Regions from separate parts of the Aurantimicrobium photophilum genome, predicted to be linked through region 1. Evidence: predicted binding sites of a transcription regulator. Region 1 holds the regulator's gene; the other holds the start of a gene.

Region 1 (9,139 bases):
AGACTTTTCGGGGTGGAACTGGGTAGCAACAAGAGGGCCGTTTTCAACAGCAGCAATGAAGCGCTGTCCGTGTTCAGCCCACGTCACTGAAGGCTTCGGGAACGGAGGAATGACATCGAGATTCCACTCGGTCACTCCATAGGAGTGCACGAAGTAAAAGCGCTCGTTCTCGATTCCCTTGAAGAGTTTCGAGTTCTCGCCCACCTCGACGGTGTTCCAGCCCATGTGGGGAAGAACAGGTGCCTCGAGCTTGTGCACGGTTTCTTCCCACTCGCCTAGTCCTGGAGTGTCCACGCCACCCTCAAGCCCGTTGGCAAACATGATCTGCATGCCCACGCAAATACCCATGACGGGACGACCACCAGCAAGACGACGCTCAATGATCTCGCCACCATCCACGGCGTTGAGTGCTTCCATCACGGCAGCAAAAGCGCCGACGCCTGGAACAAGCAGACCATCAGCCTCAGCGCACTTTGTTTTGTCGCGCGTCAGTTCGACCTTTGCTCCTGCGAGCTCCACCGCTTTGATAGCGGAGTGGATGTTCCCCGTGCCGTAGTCGAAAACAACGACGGACTTTTGGGTCACAGAGCACCCTTAGTGCTGGGGATTCCCTGCACGAGAGGGTCAAGTGCCTTGGCCTGGCGGAATGCACGAGCAAACGCCTTGAATTCTGCTTCAGCGATGTGGTGTGGGTCGCGACCGTTCAACACCGTGATGTGGGTGGTGAGACCTGCATTAAAGGTGATGGCTTCGAACACGTGACGAACCATGGAACCAGTGAAGTGACCACCAATGAGGTGGAATTCAAAACCAGCAGGCTCACCTGAGTGCACCAGGAATGGGCGTCCAGAAATATCCACGACGGCCTGCACGAGTGCCTCATCGAGAGGAACCAGAGCGTCGCCGAAGCGGGAAATACCAGCCTTGTCTCCCAGTGCTTCGCGAATTGCGAGACCAAGAGAAATACCAATGTCTTCAACTGTGTGGTGAACATCGATGTGGATGTCACCGGAAGCCTTGACGGTGAGGTCAGAAAGAGAGTGCTTAGCAAACGCGGTCAGCATGTGGTCGAAGAACGGAACAGTCGTCTCGATGTTGCTCACACCCGTGCCATCAAGATTGATCGTAAGTTCAATGCTTGACTCGCTCGTGGTGCGAGAAATGCTCGCAATGCGCGGTGCTGTAGTCATATGACCAGTTTAGTAGGGCTTAGAGAGCGCCATTGATCGAGCCATCGAGGGCTGCCAGTGCGTTCAAGAACTCCGTTGTTTCTGCTTCAGTTCCTGCCGTCACACGTAAGTGGTTGGGCATATCAATATCGCGAATGATGATGCCCTGAGCCAGAAGCTTCTCAAAGACTTCTTGAGGATCACGAACACCACCAAAGAGTACAAAGTTCGCACTCGAGGGATAGGGGGTGTATCCCAGCACTGCCAGCTCTGTAACCAAGCGGTCACGCTGCTGGCGAATGTCTTCGACCATGGCCAGCATGGCTGGAGTGTGTGCCAATGCGCCTTCTGCCGCCGCCTGCGTCAACGCAGATAAGTGATAGGGCAAACGCACTAAACGTAGCGCATCAGCAACAGCAGGATCGCCTGCCAAGTAACCCAAACGAGCACCAGCAAAGGCAAACGCCTTACTCATGGTGCGAGAGACAACCAGTCGTGGACGACCAGCCAACAACGTCAACGCCGTGGGCTCACCTTCAGGTGCAAACTCTGCATACGCTTCATCAACGAAGACAATGCCGTCCGTTGCGTCATAAGCCGCAGCAATGGTTTCCAACGACACCGGTGTGCCCGTGGGGTTGTTGGGTGTGCAGAAGAAGACGATGTCGGGCTTGTTTTCTTTGATTGCCGTAACTGCAGTGGCTGGTGAGATTTCGAAGTCCGCATCACGCTGGGCAGGAATCCAGGTAGTTCCCGTTCCCGAAGCGATGATCGAGTGCATGGAATAAGTGGGCGGGAATGCCAGAACAGAGCGTCCTGGACCTCCGAAGGCCTGCAGGAGCTGCTGAATAACCTCATTAGAGCCGTTTGCTGCCCAAATGTTCTCAGCAGAAAGACCGTGACCAAGATACTCAGCTAGGGCAACACGAAGATTCGTGAATTCACGATCGGGGTAACGGTTGATGTTCCCTAGGGCGGTGTGAATGCGCCCCATGATGTCCATGACCACCTGGGGTGGCACGGGGTGGGTGTTCTCATTGACGTTGAGCTCAACCCGAACATGTGCCTGTGGTGCGCCATACGGCTTCAAGCCACGCAGGTCATCACGAATGGGGAGGTCTTCAAATGAGGTCACGAGATAAGTTTACGGGCGCTTGAAACACACAAATGCCGGCCCCAAAAGGGACCGGCATTCGCAGGAAAAGGGAGGAAAGGTTTAGTACCCGGCAGGAATCGCAATCTTCTGACCAGCCTGCACTTCACCGTGAAGCTGGTTGAGGGAGACAATCTCGGCAACAACATCGCGAGGATCTGCGTTGGGGGCAATCTCCTGTGCAAGCTGCCAGAGGCTTTCACCCTGAGCGATGGTCACGTAGGTGAAGTCGTTTGCTGCGCCTTCAGCAACAGCAGCTGCACCACCACTGTTGAGTGCTGCTACAAGTGCGCCGATCACGAGGGGCAGTGCTACTGCGGCGGTGAGGACACGACGTCCACGCTTGGTAATGCGAAGACGGGTCTTGGGTTCTGCTGCGGGGAGGAAGTTCACATAGGTCACGTTGTTAATCTGGTGCGACCCACGGACATTGCCAGCTGCGCTGCATGGTTCGTCGATGTAGTCAGGCTCAACGGGACGGTGGATTGGTGCGGTGAATGCGAGTACTGCGCTCATGAGATTCTCCTTTTCCTGGTGTTTATCTCGAATCGGGCCCTCGGCCGGGAGAACCCGATTCGAAGATATATTTCGAAGATATATTCGTATTTCTTCAATGTCAAGTACATATTGAAGGTTGATTGTGGATAAACCTCAAGAATCTTCGAATATGTGTTTGTTTTATTGACATTCTTCGAATACTCTTTCGGTATTGAGAAAAGTTCATCATGAGCCACGGACATTCACGTTCGTACAGCCCAGGACTTACCCAACAGAAACGGAAGATGCCATGACTGAGTCACCAGCTGGCGAAAGCAAACGACGCAAAGGCATAAGCGCGAAGCAGCAGCTCATCCTCGACGTCATCACTGCTTACATTGATGAGAACAGCTACCCACCCTCCATGCAGGAGATCGGTGATGCAGTAGGTCTCTCCTCGCTGGCGAGTGTCACCTACCAACTTCAACAGCTTGAACTAGGTGGCTACATCCGCCGCGACCCCAAGCTCCCCCGCGCACTTGAGGTACTCGGCCAGGGCACCGCTGCCCGCACGCCAGCACCTGTTGCTGACAACGTGTTCCCCATGGGTGAAGCAGTTCAGGTTCCGCTCGTAGGACAGATTGCTGCTGGTGGTCCCATTACAGCCGAGCAGAACACCGAAGACACCATGGCTCTCCCCCGCCAGCTTGTGGGCCAGGGAGAACTCTTCATGCTCAAGGTCAAGGGTGAATCCATGATTGATGCCGCGATCTGCGACGGTGACTTCGTCGTGGTCCGCAGGCAGCAGACAGCAGAGAACGGTGACATCGTTGCAGCCCTGCTCGATGATGAAGCAACCGTCAAGGTCTTCCGCCAGCGCGATGGTCACACCTGGCTCTTGCCTCGCAACAGCAACTACGAACCCATCTTGGGCGACCACGCCACCATTATGGGAAAGGTTGTGACAGTTCTTCGATCTGTCTAACCCCACAAACGAAAAGTCCCGCATGCTGAATACAGCGTGCGGGACTTTTTATGTTTATGAATTATTGGAGACGGCGAAGCACATCCACAACCGGACCGCTTTGATTGAACGCATAGAGGTGAATACCTGGCGCTCCCCCGGCAATGAGCTCCTTAGCTAGGCTCACCGCGTGCTCAACACCGATCTCGCGCTGACCTTCAGTGGTGGGCTCAATCTCGAGAGCAATCTCGAGATCACTGGGCATTTCTTCACCTGAGATCTCGATCATGCGACGTAGTCGCCCCGGGCTGATCACGGGCATGATGCCCGGAATGATGGGCATGGTGAGGCCTGCTTCTTTGGCCTTCTGGGCAAAAGAGAGGTAGTCATCTGCGTGGAAGAAAAGCTGGGTAATAGCTAGGTTGGCTCCCGCTGCTTCCTTTGCCAGCAGAACATCAATGTCTTGAGTTTTTGAACGTGACTGAGGGTGCCCATTAGGGAATGCAGCAACACCAATGCGAACAAATTCACGCTTTTGGCTCAGGCGGGTAGCACCGGCATGCCAACGGGGTTCTTCTTCAAAGACGAAAGGCTCTCGCTCGGCCTGTACTCGGTGAATGAGCTGTGTGAGCTCTGCTGCACTGCCGAGGTCCCCAAGGAAGTCTTCGCCCTCCTGAGTGCCCTCTGGTGGGTCTCCACGCAGGGCGAGGAATGATCGCACACCAGCGTCGAGAAAAGTCCTTACAAGCTCATTGGCGCCCTGATAGGACTCGGCAACACACGTGAGGTGCGCCATGGGCTCCACGTCGGTGTTCGCGAGGATGAACTTCACGCAATCCAAAGTGGCATCACGTGAGGAACCACCAGCGCCATAGGTGACGGAGATGAAGTCGGGGCCCGTGGCAGCCAGTTCGAGGATGGTCTTGTTGAGTGCTTCACGCAGGTCTGGATTGCGTGGTGGATAGACCTCAAAGGAGAAGGGCACGCCAATGTTGAGCTCTGTTGAGCTAGTGGCTGGTGCGTTACTCATCGATATTCCTCGGGGCACAATTCGCATGAAGGATAAACAGGATTGTTATCCGCGAAGCGTGGGCCGGGCTCGGCAGTCGCTTACTCACCAGTAATGGCGATATAGAAATGTTAGCAGTGCTGTTTAGGCAGTGCGTTCTTCAGGCGCATCCACGATGGCAGAAGCCAGGCGAGGCACGATGGTGGGTGCCGCGTTCTCGCTCACACATTCGGCCGTGATGATGACCTTGTGAATCTGATCGGTTGAGGGAACCTCGAACATGATGGGACCAAGAACGTTTTCCAAGATGGCACGCAGGCCACGTGCACCGGTCTGGCGAAGGACAGCAAGATCAGCGATGGCATCGAGTGCTGCAGGCTCAAACTCGAGCTCCACATCATCGAGAGCAAACATGCGCTGGTATTGCTTGACCAGAGCATTCTTGGGCTCCGTCAGGATGTCGATGAGGGCACTGCGGTCCAGCGGCGACACCGTTGCAATAACGGGAAGACGACCAATGAACTCAGGAATCAAACCAAACTTGTGGAGGTCTTCAGGGAGAACCTCAGCAAAGAAGTCGCGCGCTTCGTCCTTGCTCTGCAAGGGTGCACCAAAGCCGATACCGGTCTTGCCCGCACGCGACTGAATGATGTCTTCTAGGCCCGCAAATGCTCCGGCAACGATGAAGAGAACGTTGGTGGTGTCGAGCTGAATAAATTCTTGGTTGGGGTGCTTACGGCCACCCTGCGGTGGAACGGAGGCAACTGTGCCTTCCAAAATCTTCAGCAGTGCCTGCTGAACACCTTCACCAGAAACGTCACGAGTAATCGAAGGGTTCTCTGCCTTGCGGGAGATCTTGTCGATTTCATCGATGTAGATGATGCCCTGCTCCGCACGCTTGACATCAAAGTCAGCAGACTGGAGCAGCTTCAAGAGAATGTTCTCCACGTCTTCACCAACATAGCCGGCTTCCGTCAGCGATGTTGCGTCAGCAACAGCGAACGGAACATTCAGACGACGCGCAAGAGTCTGAGCAAGATACGTCTTACCGCAGCCGGTGGGACCGATGAGAAGAATGTTGCTCTTTGCAATCTCAACTTCGTTGGCCTTGTCTTCAGCAGTCTTGACACCCTCCCCTGCGCGCACACGCTTGTAGTGGTTGTAGACCGCTACGGAGAGAGCCTTCTTGGCTGGCTCCTGACCGATGACGTATTCCTCAAGGAAGGTAAAGATTTCGCGGGGCTTAGGCAGATCGAAATCTGCAATGACGCCTTCTTCGTTGGCTTCTGCCAGACGTTCTTCAATGATCTCGTTGCAGAGTTCCACACACTCGTCACAGATGTAGACGCCGGGGCCCGCAATGAGCTGAGCTACTTGCTTCTGGCTTTTGCCACAGAAGGAGCACTTGAGCAGGTCAGCGCTTTCGCCGATACGTGCCATGGTCAACTCCTTTAGACGTCTGAATATCTAGACATTCGAGCCTAACCCGAACCACAGACGTTCTTTGTCACCTGTGGATGTGACGCCTCGGCGTGCCGAAATACAGAAAATATATTTGCCTTAAGTTTTTGACACTAATCAGAGGGCAAGAAAATCAACCCAAACAAAGGCAACTATTTGGTGAAGCTCATTACCCACGAAGCGGTAGACAACATTTTCTCCTGAGTGGTTGCCAAAGCTCCGTTGAAGTACGCGACACGAATCACAGCAAATCGAAATGTTCCCACTTGATCAACTTCAACGTTCATGGACGAATCTTCGAAAGTTATGCGACATTGGTCGGATTCGAAACAATCAATGTTTAAGCCCGACGACACCAAGGGAAATCCATATTCATCGGCGTCTGCGAAGAAACTGATGACAAACGCGGATGGTTTGGCGGATGGGGAAATAGTGAGACGAAGTGTTCGAGTTGCAAGCCGAACTGGTGTAATTACAGCGTCTTCAGGCTTCTCCACGATGTGAGAAACAAAACCGTCAGGGGTTGCCCATTCGTACTGGGTAATTGAGAGCTGAACATCATTGGCCCAAACCTGAGGAGGAAGACTTGGAGTCGGTTCCACGGACGTCAAACGAACGCCTTGTCGTATTGCCCCTTCATCTTCTTTCACAAAGTTAGTCAATCAGAAAATGAGAAAACCCCGACCGAAGCCGGGGTTTTCGTGTGACTTTCCGTGATTACGCAGTAATTGCTGCATTCTTACGCGAAGTGAGAACCTGGTCGATCAAACCGTATTCGAGTGCCTCCGCAGCCGAAAGGATCTTGTCGCGGTCGATGTCCTTGTTGACCTGCTCGATGGAGCGGTTGGAGTGCTTGGACAGGGTCTCTTCCAACCATTCACGCATACGCATGATTTCCTTGGCCTGGATCTCGATATCCGAAGCCTGACCACGGCCGGCGTCACCGGTCGAAGGCTGGTGAATAAGAACACGAGCGTTGGGCAGAGCCAGACGCTTACCAGGAGCACCAGCAGCCAACAGGACAGCTGCAGCGGATGCTGCCTGACCGAGGCATACGGTCTGAACCTGGGGACGGATGTACTGCATGGTGTCGTAGATCGCGGTCATCGCGGTGAACGAGCCACCGGGAGAGTTGATGTACATCACGATGTCGCGGTCAGGGTCCTGGCTCTCCAGAACGAGAAGCTGAGCCATGACGTCATCAGCAGATGCGTCATCAACCTGGACACCCAAGAAGATGATGCGGTCTTCGAACAGCTTCGCGTAAGGGTCCTGGCGCTTGTATCCGTATGCGGTGCGCTCTTCAAAAGTAGGAAGAACGTAACGGCTCTCAAAGTTGGGAATAGTCATAATGAGTCCTCGTATCTTTTCCGGCGCTTACGCAGTCTTGGTTCCGCCGCCACCAGCGACGTCGCTTGCGGATGCACGAACGTGGTCAACGAAGCCATACTCGAGAGCTTCCTGAGCGGTGAACCAGCGGTCGCGGTCACCATCAGCGTTGATCTGCTCAACGGTCTTGCCGGTCTGAGATGCTGTGATTTCAGCCAGGCTCTGCTTCATCGAGTTGATGAGCTGTGCCTGAGTCTGAATGTCAGAAGCAGTACCACCGAAGCCACCGTGAGGCTGGTGAAGAAGAACACGAGCGTTAGGGGTGATGTAACGCTTGCCCTTGGTGCCCGAGGTCAGAAGCAGCTGTCCCATGGATGCCGCCATGCCGATACCCACGGTCACGATGTCGTTAGGAACGAACTGCATGGTGTCGTAGATCGCCATACCTGCGGTAATCGAACCACCAGGAGAGTTGATGTAGAGGTAAATATCCTTCTCGGCATCCTCAGCAGCAAGAAGCAACATCTTCGCGCAAATCTCGTTGGCGTTGTCATCACGCACGTCCGAACCCAACCAAATGATGCGGTCCTTCAGTAGACGCTCAAACACATTGTTCGGCATTACCATCTCGGCCATGTCAGCTCCATTTCAACAACCACGAGACATTTCTCTTGCGGTGTTTCGAATCTAGCGGAGCAAACACGCTCAACACGGCAGTGTTCGCCTCAGGCGGAGTGCCGTTCGCCCACAGCGACGAATTAAAAATGTCGGGCCTCCAGAGACGTGGAGGCCCGACTACCCAATGAGGCGTTGGGGGTCTAATCAAATATTTCGCTCAACCAGTTCTTGGGTCGCTTTTGGTAACCCTGGTTGTAGTTGTCATAACGGGGTTGTGGAGCATCCATGCGTGGAGCAGCAGAGACTGCAGGAGCACCGACGGTAGCGGAGCGTTCAAGAATCTTGTCTAATTCACCGCGGTCTAGCCAGACTCCGCGACATTGTGGGCAATAGTCAATTTCGACTCCTGCGCGATCAGACATCACTAGTGTTGCGCCGTCAGTTGGACAGTTCATGCATAGCTCCCGGAATAGTTGTGGCTGTTGACAACAGTCAATCCATTGAAGCTGGGAATAAACCGGTAGCTAACTGAGAATATTCAGCAAGTATGCTCGAATCATGACTCCTGTCCTGACTGCAGCACTTGCAGGCTTAGGCTTTGGGCTCTCTCTGATCGTGGCCATCGGAGCTCAGAACGCATACGTTCTGCGACAGGGTTTACGCAAAGAGCATGTCTTTGTCATCGTGGCGATCTGTGCACTCTCTGACGCCGCTCTCATTGCTGTGGGCGTGGCAGGTCTCGGCGCGATTATTCAGCAGCTCGAATGGCTATTACTTCTTATCGAAGTCATTGGCGGTGTGTTCTTGTGCACCTACGGCGTCATGGCCGCCAAGCGCGCCTGGAAGCCCGAAGTTCTCAACACCGATACCGGCGGTGCAGCAATCAGCCTCAAGGTTGCCGTCGGCACTGTGCTGGCTCTGACCTACCTGAACCCCCACGTCTATCTCGACACGGTTCT
Region 2 (9,139 bases), 510 kb from region 1:
CCCAGTACTTCACGCAGTGCCTTCTCGACAGCAGCCTCGGTGGTGACATCAAGTGCGGAGAGAGGGTCATCCAGCACCAAGATGCTGGGCTGGACGGCAATGGCTCTCGCTAAAGCCAAACGCTGACGCTGGCCGCCGGAGAGACTCAGGCCTTCCTCGCCGATCTTGCTTTCGACTCCCTTGGGCAAACTTCGGGCAAAGTCTGCTTGAGCAATGTCGAGTGACTCCTGCAGGAGGGCTTCACCCTCGGCTAGGAGCACAGGGTTCTCGGTGTTGGTGAGATCTTCACGGCCCAGCAAGACGTTGTCTCGCACGGATATGGAGAACAATGTGGCATCTTCAAAGGCCATGGCCACGCGGGTGCGCAGGCTTTCAATGCCCACGTCTCTGATGTCCGCACCATCAATCAGAATGCGACCGCCGGTGACATCAAAGAGTCTGGTGGTCAGGGCGGTGAGGCTTGTCTTGCCGCATCCGGTCAGGCCCACCAGTGCCATGGTTTCACCTGGCTTTATCGTCAGGTTGACTCCATCCAGCAGATCAGGAACATGTGCGGGGGAATCTTCGTAACGGAAGTGCACATCGTCAAAGACGAGTTCACCTGGACCAGCTGGAACATCTTTCGCATCCCGCACTTCGAGGATCTCGATGGGGGTGTCCATCACTTCGTGGAAGCGGTTCAGCGAGCTGGCTGCCTCAATAGAAATTGAAAGCATGGGTGCAATGGACTGCATCGGTCCCTTGAGCAGGGCTGCCGTGGCAAAGAACGCGATGAGAGTTCCCACCGAGACAATGCCTTGCTCAGCTTCGATGATGCCGATGAGCAACGTGATGGCAAATCCCAGGTCGGGAATCAGTAGCATCCAGAACCACATCTGGCCATTGGCCTTGCCCTTGGCAAGTTCGGTGCCGCGCAAGATATTGGCCTGCTCGAGGAATTCTTCGAGAGCTTCACCGGCTCGACCAAAAGACTTCAGCACGCGGATGCCGTGAACCGACTCTTCAATGGACGTGGCTAAATCACCCTGCTGGTCTTGAGAGTTCCTGGCCAACGTGGTGAAAGTGCGCTGGAAACGCAAGCTGATGATGATCAGGGGGAGTGAGCAGATTAGGAAGATGGCGCCCAGCACAGCATTGAAAGCAAAGAGGAGGGTGAAGCCCGCCACGAGCATGATGGTGCTCGTGACGAGCTGCACCAAGGCGAAGGAAATCCATCTGCGCACGGTGCTAATGTCACCCATGGCGCGTGAGAGCAGCTGGCCGCTTTGCCACTTGTCATGGAAAGAAACCGGAAGCTTTTGCAGGTGGACATAGATGGCATTGCGCATCTTGCCCTCGAGGTGAACGCCGGGAGCTAAGGTGATCCAGCGGCGCAGATAGATGAAGATCACTTCGGCCATACCCAGGCCGAAGATCACAGCGACACCAGGCACAATTTGTGCCACGTCGCCCGTGCTCAGTGGGTTGTCCACGAGCCAGCGCAGGGCGAAGGGAATGGTCAATGCGGTGGCTACGGCAGCTAGAGAAACGAAGATGCCGACAAAGAGGAGGGGCAGGGCGCCTTGCACGAATGGGTACACCCGACGCAGGCTGCTGAATGTGCTCAGCTGACCGCTCTGCTGCTGGGTAATTGCCACGCTGCTCCTGTGCTTCGACCTCTCAATGTACCAACTCGGGAAGTGGCACAGTTATTCCTCACGTGAGGGGAACGTCCAGTAGGCGGGACATACTCGTCGACTCGACCCTGTGAGGGAGTGGGGCCCGTTTGTATCCTAAAGACATGAATCACAATCTCCGCTTAGGCGATGAACGTCGTGATGTTCTCCAGGCAACCTTCGACACCGTGACGCAGGTCTGGGAAGGTTTCGATAAAGCACGTGAGAGTGAGCCAGAACTCACCGCCGCCACCGCGGCGTTGTTGGCAGAGACCCTGCCCGAACAGGGCATGATTCACACAGACGCTCTAGGTCAGGCTGTAGATGTCCTCGATCAGTCGCTGGCACAATCGCGCCCCCGCTTCCTGGCCTATATCGGCTCCAGCGGCCTCGAAATTGGAGCCGTGGCAGACTTCCTGGCTGCCTCCTATGACATCAACTTGGCTGTTGATGCCCGTGCCGCTTCCACCCTTGAAGTGCAAACCAGTAAGTGGTTAGGGGAGTTCATTGGTTTCCCCAATGCTCGGGGACTCTTCACCTCCGGGGGAACGGTGAGTAACATCACTGCGCTCGCCGCAGCTCGTCATCGTGCTGTTCCTGAGTCTCGTGAGATGGGTAACACCGGCCCCATGGCGGTCTATGTTTCCAGCGAAGCCCACTACTCCAACAAGCGCGCTGTGGAACTGTTGGGCCTGGGCACCCGTGCGGTGCGATCTATTGCGATTGATGAGCAACACCGCATGGTCCCTGCTGCTCTGGAAGAGCAGATCAGGGCAGATATGGCTGCTGGTGTGAAGCCGATGTGCATCATTGCCAGTGCAGGAACCACCTTGACTGGCGCGATTGATCCTCTGCGCGAGATTGCCCGCATTGCCCAGACTTACAACATCTGGATGCACGTCGATGGTGCCTATGGTGCTCCTGCTGCGGGTACGGATGTTGCTCGTGACCTCTTTGATGGCATTGAGTTGGCTGACTCGGTCACTATCGATGCACACAAATGGTTGTTTGTGCCGAAGGCCTGTTCGATTGTGCTGGTCAAGGATTACGCAGCCTTGGCAGCAACCTTTGGCCACAACGAGGCCTACATGCCGCACGAGGGTGAAGAGCCCAACCCCGTTGATGTGACGCTGGAGTATTCGCGTCCGCTACGTGCACTCAAACTGTGGCTTGGCTTCAAGGCTCATGGTGCATCAGAGTTCCGCTCTGCCATCACGAAGAACATTGAGCTGGCTCAGGAAACCTATTCACGTGCCAGCGTGAATGCGTCTTTCCGTGTTCTGCATCACCGTCCGCAACTTTCCATCGTTCCCTTGCAACACATTCCTCACGGCATGACCGACCCCGAACAGATCAGCAAGCACAACGCAGCGCTGTGTTCTGCCATAGAGAAGGACGGCCGAGTCTTCCTCTCGCCCGCTGTGATCGATGGCGAGACGTGGTTGCGTCCCTGCTTCACCAACTTCCGCACTGAGCTCAGTGACGTCGATGTCCTCTTCGAGGTCATCGAGGACCTGGGCAACAAGCGCTGAGGCAGAAGTATTCGTTCTGGCAGTGACAGACTTGAGACTATGAGTAAAGCCATTGTTGTCTCCGAGTTCGGTGACTCTTCAGTCCTGAACTACACCGAGGTTGAAGCCCCTGTTGCGGGTCCCGGACAGGTGCTTGTGCGTATGCGTGCGACCGGTGTGAACTTCATTGAGATCTACCAGCGCAAGGGCATCTACTCCATCCCGCTTCCCCACATCTTGGGTGCTGAAGGCATGGGAACAATCGAAGCTCTCGGCGAAGGTGTAACCAACCTGGAGGTTGGTCAGCGCATTGTCTTCACTGACGGCATCTCGACCTATGCAGAGTTCGCTCTCGTTCCTGCGGAGAAGGCACTGCATATTCCCGCAGGCATGGATGACCTCACTGCGGCTGCTCTTCCCTTGCAGGGCATGACCGCGCACTATCTGGCATCTTCGACCTTCCCGCTGGGACCTGAGCACACTGCCCTGGTTCATGCCGGAGCCGGTGGTGTTGGCCTGCTGCTGATACAACTGGCCAAGCTGCGCGGTGCTCGTGTGTTCACCACCGTCTCCGATGAACACAAGGCAGAGCTTGCTCGTGCTGCTGGTGCAGACGAGGTGCTGGACTATGAGGGCTTTGATGTTCGGGTTCGTGAGCTCACCAATGGACGCGGTGTTGATGTGGTCTATGACGGTGTTGGCCAGGCCACCTTTGATCGCTCACTCATGTCTCTGGCTATCCGTGGGACCATGGTGCTCTTCGGGGCAGCGTCTGGTCCTGTTCCGGAATTCGATCTGCAGCGCCTGAATTCCGGCGGTTCGCTGTTTATTACTCGACCCACACTGTGGAATTACTTGTTAACGGCCGAAGAGCGCAATTGGCGCTGGGGCGAGCTCACAGAAGCCGTGGTTGCGGGGAAACTTGACGTGCGCATTGGTGGCACCTACCCGTTGGCAGAGGCTGCACAGGCTCAAGACAACTTGGCTGGGCGCAAAACCACCGGCAAACTTTTATTACTTCCTTGAGTTAACAGAAATAAGGCAATGATGAACAAGGGCGAATACCAGATCCTGCACCGCCAGTCCACGGACTACGACAGGACTCTGCTCAGTGACGAAGGCGTTGAATCGGTCACCCTCGGTGAGCACACCTTCACTTCGGTCTCTCCTGAGGCACTCGAGCTCTTGGCCTACACCGCCTATAAGGAAATCAACTACTACCTGCGCCCAGCACACCTCGCCCAGCTGCGCAAAATCTTGGAAGACCCTGAAGCATCGGGCAATGACAAGTACGTGGCCCTAGACCTACTCAAGAACGCTAACGTGGCTTCCGGTGGTGTGCTGCCCATGTGTCAAGACACTGGCACGGCACTGGTCATGGCCAAGCGCGGTCACCGCATTCTGACCGATGGTCGTGATGCTGAATACATCACGAACGGTATTGCCAAGGCGTACCACGACCTCAACCTGCGCTACTCGCAGATGTCTCCCACCTCGATGTGGGAAGAAGTCAACACCGGCACCAACCTGCCTGCTGAAGTGGATATCTCACTGACCAAGGGCGACAGCTATGAATTTCTCTTCATGGCCAAGGGTGGTGGTAGTGCGAACAAGACCTTCCTCTACCAAGAGACCAAGGCTGTTCTGGAAGAGACCCGTCTGTTGGAGTTCCTGCGCGAGAAGATCGCCAGCCTGGGAACCGCAGCATGCCCCCCGTATCACTTGGCCGTTGTCATTGGTGGAACCTCGGCTGACTACGCAGTGAAGACAGCTAAGTTAGCCTCCACCCACTATCTCGACTCGCTTCCCACCGAAGGTGGCAAGGAGGGTCAGGGATTCCGTGACCTCGAGTTCGAACAGAAGGTCTTCGAACTGACCAAAACCATTGGTTTTGGTGCGCAGTTCGGCGGTAAGTACTTCTGCCACGACGTTCGTGTTATTCGTCTTCCTCGCCACGGCGCTTCGCTGCCGATTGCCATTGCTGTTTCCTGCTCGGCTGACCGTCAGCTCCTGGCCACCATCAACTCTGAGGGTGTCTTCATTGAAGAGCTTGAACATGACCCAGCACGCTTCATTCCTGAAACAGGTCTTGAGGAAATCGAGCAGGCTTCACCAGGTGTTCCCATCAACTTGAACCAGCCGATGGAGGAGATCCTCAAGGAGCTCTCCGCCTGCTCTATTGGCACGCGTGTGATGTTGACCGGAACCATTGTGGTGGCCCGTGATATTGCTCACGCACGCATGCGTGAACGCCTGGAGCGGGGTGAAGGGTTGCCCGACTACGCCAAGGATCACCCCATCTACTATGCAGGTCCGGCAAAGACCCCCGAAGGTCTACCTACGGGTTCCTTCGGACCCACCACCGCTGGTCGTATGGACAGCTATGTGGAGGAGTTCCAGAAGGCTGGTGGCTCCATGGTCATGTTGGCCAAGGGAAACCGCTCCTCGGTGGTGACCAAGGCCTGTGGCACCTATGGCGGCTTCTACCTCGGTTCTGTGGGTGGCCCTGCTGCTCGCCTGGCTCAAGACAGCATTCGCTCGATGGAGATCATTGACTACCCCGAGCTGGGTATGGAAGCTGTCTACAAGATCGAGGTGGAGAACTTCCCTGCCTTCGTTGTTGTCGATGACAAGGGCAATGACTTCTTCACGATGGATCAAAAGAAGCCCATTCTGCTGGGCCCCACCCGCACGGCCTAGTAGCTTCCAGACACACAAAAGGGGCGCCCATCTTATGCAGATGAGCGCCCCAGTTTTGTGTACTGGTTAGGACAGAATGTCCTCGGTCAGTGCAGCCTTTTCCTTACCCTGGACTGCAGCGACAATGAAGCCGATGATTCCAGCGATGAAGGGCAGCAGCACCAGGAACCAGCCGAGGGGGCTCAGTGCCCATGCGCTTTCAGGAAGCGATGGGTCCACGCCGTCGGCAACAGTTCCAGCCAGCAGGTTGAAGCGGCTCATCAGCAGGTACTCACCGAGTACGAGACCAATTGCTGCCAGGGCAGGAGCAATCTTGCCCTGCCATGCATTCGCACCGCTGTTCTTAGCGAAGTAAGCGATGACCGCAACGCTGACCAAGATTTCAACCAAGATGATCGAGATGGCGGTGATGGCCGACATCCAGAAGAACAGGTTGAGTACGGGGTCAAGCTGAGCCACTGCGAAGATCACGATGACAACGAGAGCAATGATCGAGGTGAGGATGACACCTGCACGAGGAGCACCCGCCTTGTTCACGTGAGCGAAGCGCTCTGACAAGATGCCACCGCGACCCATAGCGAAGAAGTAACGAGCAGTTGCGTTCTGGAATGCGAGCAAACCAGCGAACAGGCTCGAGACAACGAGCCAGCTCATGATGGTAACCATCCAGCCGCCGACGTACTGGTCTGTCAGTGAGAACAGAACAGCTGCGGGGTCAGCCAGTGGCACACCCTCGATGGATGAACGCTCAATGACCTGGTCGAAGATTGCGTTAGCGCCCATGCCGGTAACCATGGCGAAAGACACCACTGCGAAGAGTGCAGTGATGATTCCGATAGCCCAGTAGGTTGCGCGACGAACGGTCTTCTTAGGGTCGACGGATTCTTCGCCGTAGATAGCAGTTGCTTCAAAACCAATGAAGGAAGCGAAAGCGAAAGCAATAGCGATACCTGCACCGCCGCCGAAGCCACCTGCGAAGATCTGGTCAGGAGCGAAAGATGCACCAATGTTCCAGCCCTCAGGACCGCCGTTAGCAAGGATTGCAATGGCAGTGATGATGAGCGAAAGAAGTTCCAGAATCATGAGGGTGCCGAGAACCTTGGCTCCGACATCAACACTCAGAAGTGACAATGCGGTCACAAGAGCCCATGCAAGGATGCTCCAGACATACCATGGCAGTTCAAGTCCGAGGGCAGCCATCTGGCCGGAAAGAATCGCACCGAAGAAACCGTAGATGGCCAGCTGAATGGTGACATATCCCACGATGGAGATGAATGCGGACGCAACACCGGCTTTGATGCCGAGGCCACGGCCGACGTAAGCGAAGAAAGCACCAGTGTTGGTGACCTTGTGCGCCATGGCGGTGTAACCAACGCTGAACAAGAGCAGGACGATGCCCACGGCGAGGTAAGCGCCTGGGGCGGCTGCGCCGTTACCGGCGAGCATGGCGACAGGAACAGCACCTGTCATGCCCACGAGGGGCGCGGAAGCTGCGACGACGAAGAAGACGATTCCCAGGACGCCAAGACGTCCCTTCTTTAGGGAGGTGTCTTCAGCCGTTTGCGCGGTTGACATCATTGATCTCCTCATTGAGTTCATATCCATAATCGTTCGGATAGAAACGATTTTCTAACTTTCCCAATAAATAAGGTCGACGTCAAGCCAAACAGTGCATTTTCGCCTAAACGTTATGTTTCGAAAATATGTTTGTTTGGATACGAATGACCATATAATCTTGTCCTATGACTGAACTCAAAGGTTTTCTTGCGCCCAAGACCCCAACCGGGAAGAGCGCCATCATTCCCGAGATGCCGTGGCACTACTCCGGAACGCTACTCACTGTCGAGTACCTGACCGATCCTGCCAACGTGCGCGCCATTCTTCCTCCCGAACTCGAGCTTGCCGACGAAGAGCCCGGTGCTGTGGCACTGATTTGGGCTGACTGGCAGTCCTGCTCTGACGACTTCGAAGAACTTCTCGATCCCGATCGCTCGCAGTACATGGAAACCTTCGTGGTTGTCCGCTGCAAGTACGAAGGCGTCACCTACAGTCGCTGCGTGGCCATCTGGGTAACCAAGGACTTCGCTATGGCTCGTGGCTGGTTCCAGGGCTACCCCAAGAAGCTAGGATCCATGCATTCCACTCGCGTCTACAACCGAGGTAAGGCAACCCCCACCCTCGAAGCAGGCGCCAAGTTCGGTGCAAGCCTGGCCGCTTATGACCACCGTCTCGCTTCAGCAAAGGTGACCCTCACCGGTCCCGTCGAAAGCAACGGTTTCGTCAACGGTCACAAGATGCTTCACAACCGCTGGGTTCCATCGATCACCCCAGGTGCTGGTAACTCTCTTGACCAACTCATCACAATGGGTGGCGTTGACCTTGACCTCGGTCAGGCCTGGGGCGGAACCGCAGAGTTGACTCTCGGAGATTCGCAGTGGGACGAGCTGGGCTCAATCTTGCCTGTTGAGAAAATCCTGGGTGGCTACTTCCGTGAGGTTGGCACAACCTTCAACGGGGGAACCCTCGTCGCCGACCTAGGTTCAAACCCCAGCATCTAACTTTCCCTCTCGATGCGCAGAAGTACCGGTAACTATCACCGGTATCGTTGAACTGTGATTAAGCAGCCTGCCCACATCGAGAACATCCCTGCCTATAAGCCAGGGAAGTCCACCGTGGACGGCTGGGATGGTCCGGTGTACAAACTCTCGTCGAACGAGAACCCTTACCCGCCCCTTCCCTCGGTCATCCAAGCTATTACGGATGCAGCATCCACGATGCACCGCTATCCCAACATGGCAGCACCTGTGCTCACGGCAGCTTTGGCCCAGCGTCTGGGTGTGAAGGAATCAGAACTCGCCTTTGGCACGGGATCTGTCGAAGTTGCCGGTCAACTCATTCGTGCCTTCGCTGGTCACGGGGATGAAGTGATGTATGCCTGGCGTTCCTTCGAGGCGTATCCCATCTTGGTGCGCGGAGCCGGGGCTACTCCGGTGGAGGTTCCTCTCACTGCTGATCACCGGCATGATCTTCCCGCGATGATTGCGGCGATTACCCCTGCCACCAAACTCATCTTCATCTGCACGCCCAACAACCCCACCGGAACAGCCGTGGGACATGAAGAGCTGCGAGCATTCCTTGCACAGGTTCCCCCGCACATACTCGTCGTCATCGACGAAGCGTACGTGCACTTCCAGAACGATCCTGATGCTGCCCGTGGTTTGGAGCTCTACCGTGAGTTCCCCAACGTTGCAGTTCTTCACACCTTCTCCAAGG

Evidence for each region. Region 1 encodes LexA, which represses DNA repair genes until DNA is damaged. Its sites were predicted from a motif close to TCGAACANNTGTTCGA; they were not measured.
Region 2: the regulator LexA is predicted to act here: its motif matches at 7,562-7,577, upstream of AURMO_RS07670 (acetoacetate decarboxylase family protein).

What each region holds. Positions count from the first base shown of each region.
Region 1 covers NZ_CP023994.1:1,022,880-1,032,018, forward strand. The annotation lists gene hisH (imidazole glycerol phosphate synthase subunit HisH) at 1-585, opposite strand, end outside; gene hisB (imidazoleglycerol-phosphate dehydratase HisB) at 582-1,190, opposite strand; gene AURMO_RS05060 (histidinol-phosphate transaminase) at 1,210-2,304, opposite strand; gene AURMO_RS05065 (LysM peptidoglycan-binding domain-containing protein) at 2,386-2,838, opposite strand; gene lexA (transcriptional repressor LexA) at 3,110-3,784, shown strand; gene AURMO_RS05080 (methylenetetrahydrofolate reductase) at 3,846-4,793, opposite strand; gene clpX (ATP-dependent Clp protease ATP-binding subunit ClpX) at 4,917-6,212, opposite strand; gene AURMO_RS05090 (hypothetical protein) at 6,386-6,844, opposite strand; gene AURMO_RS05095 (ATP-dependent Clp protease proteolytic subunit) at 6,951-7,583, opposite strand; gene AURMO_RS05100 (ATP-dependent Clp protease proteolytic subunit) at 7,611-8,198, opposite strand; gene AURMO_RS05105 (TFIIB-type zinc ribbon-containing protein) at 8,381-8,635, opposite strand; gene AURMO_RS05110 (LysE/ArgO family amino acid transporter) at 8,739-9,139, shown strand, end outside.
Region 2 covers NZ_CP023994.1:1,529,173-1,538,311, reverse strand. The annotation lists gene AURMO_RS07695 (ABC transporter ATP-binding protein) at 1-1,631, opposite strand, end outside; gene AURMO_RS07690 (pyridoxal phosphate-dependent decarboxylase family protein) at 1,781-3,187, shown strand; gene AURMO_RS07685 (quinone oxidoreductase family protein) at 3,227-4,192, shown strand; gene AURMO_RS07680 (FumA C-terminus/TtdB family hydratase beta subunit) at 4,214-5,866, shown strand; gene AURMO_RS07675 (APC family permease) at 5,933-7,441, opposite strand; gene AURMO_RS07670 (acetoacetate decarboxylase family protein) at 7,609-8,424, shown strand; gene hisC (histidinol-phosphate transaminase) at 8,479-9,139, shown strand, end outside.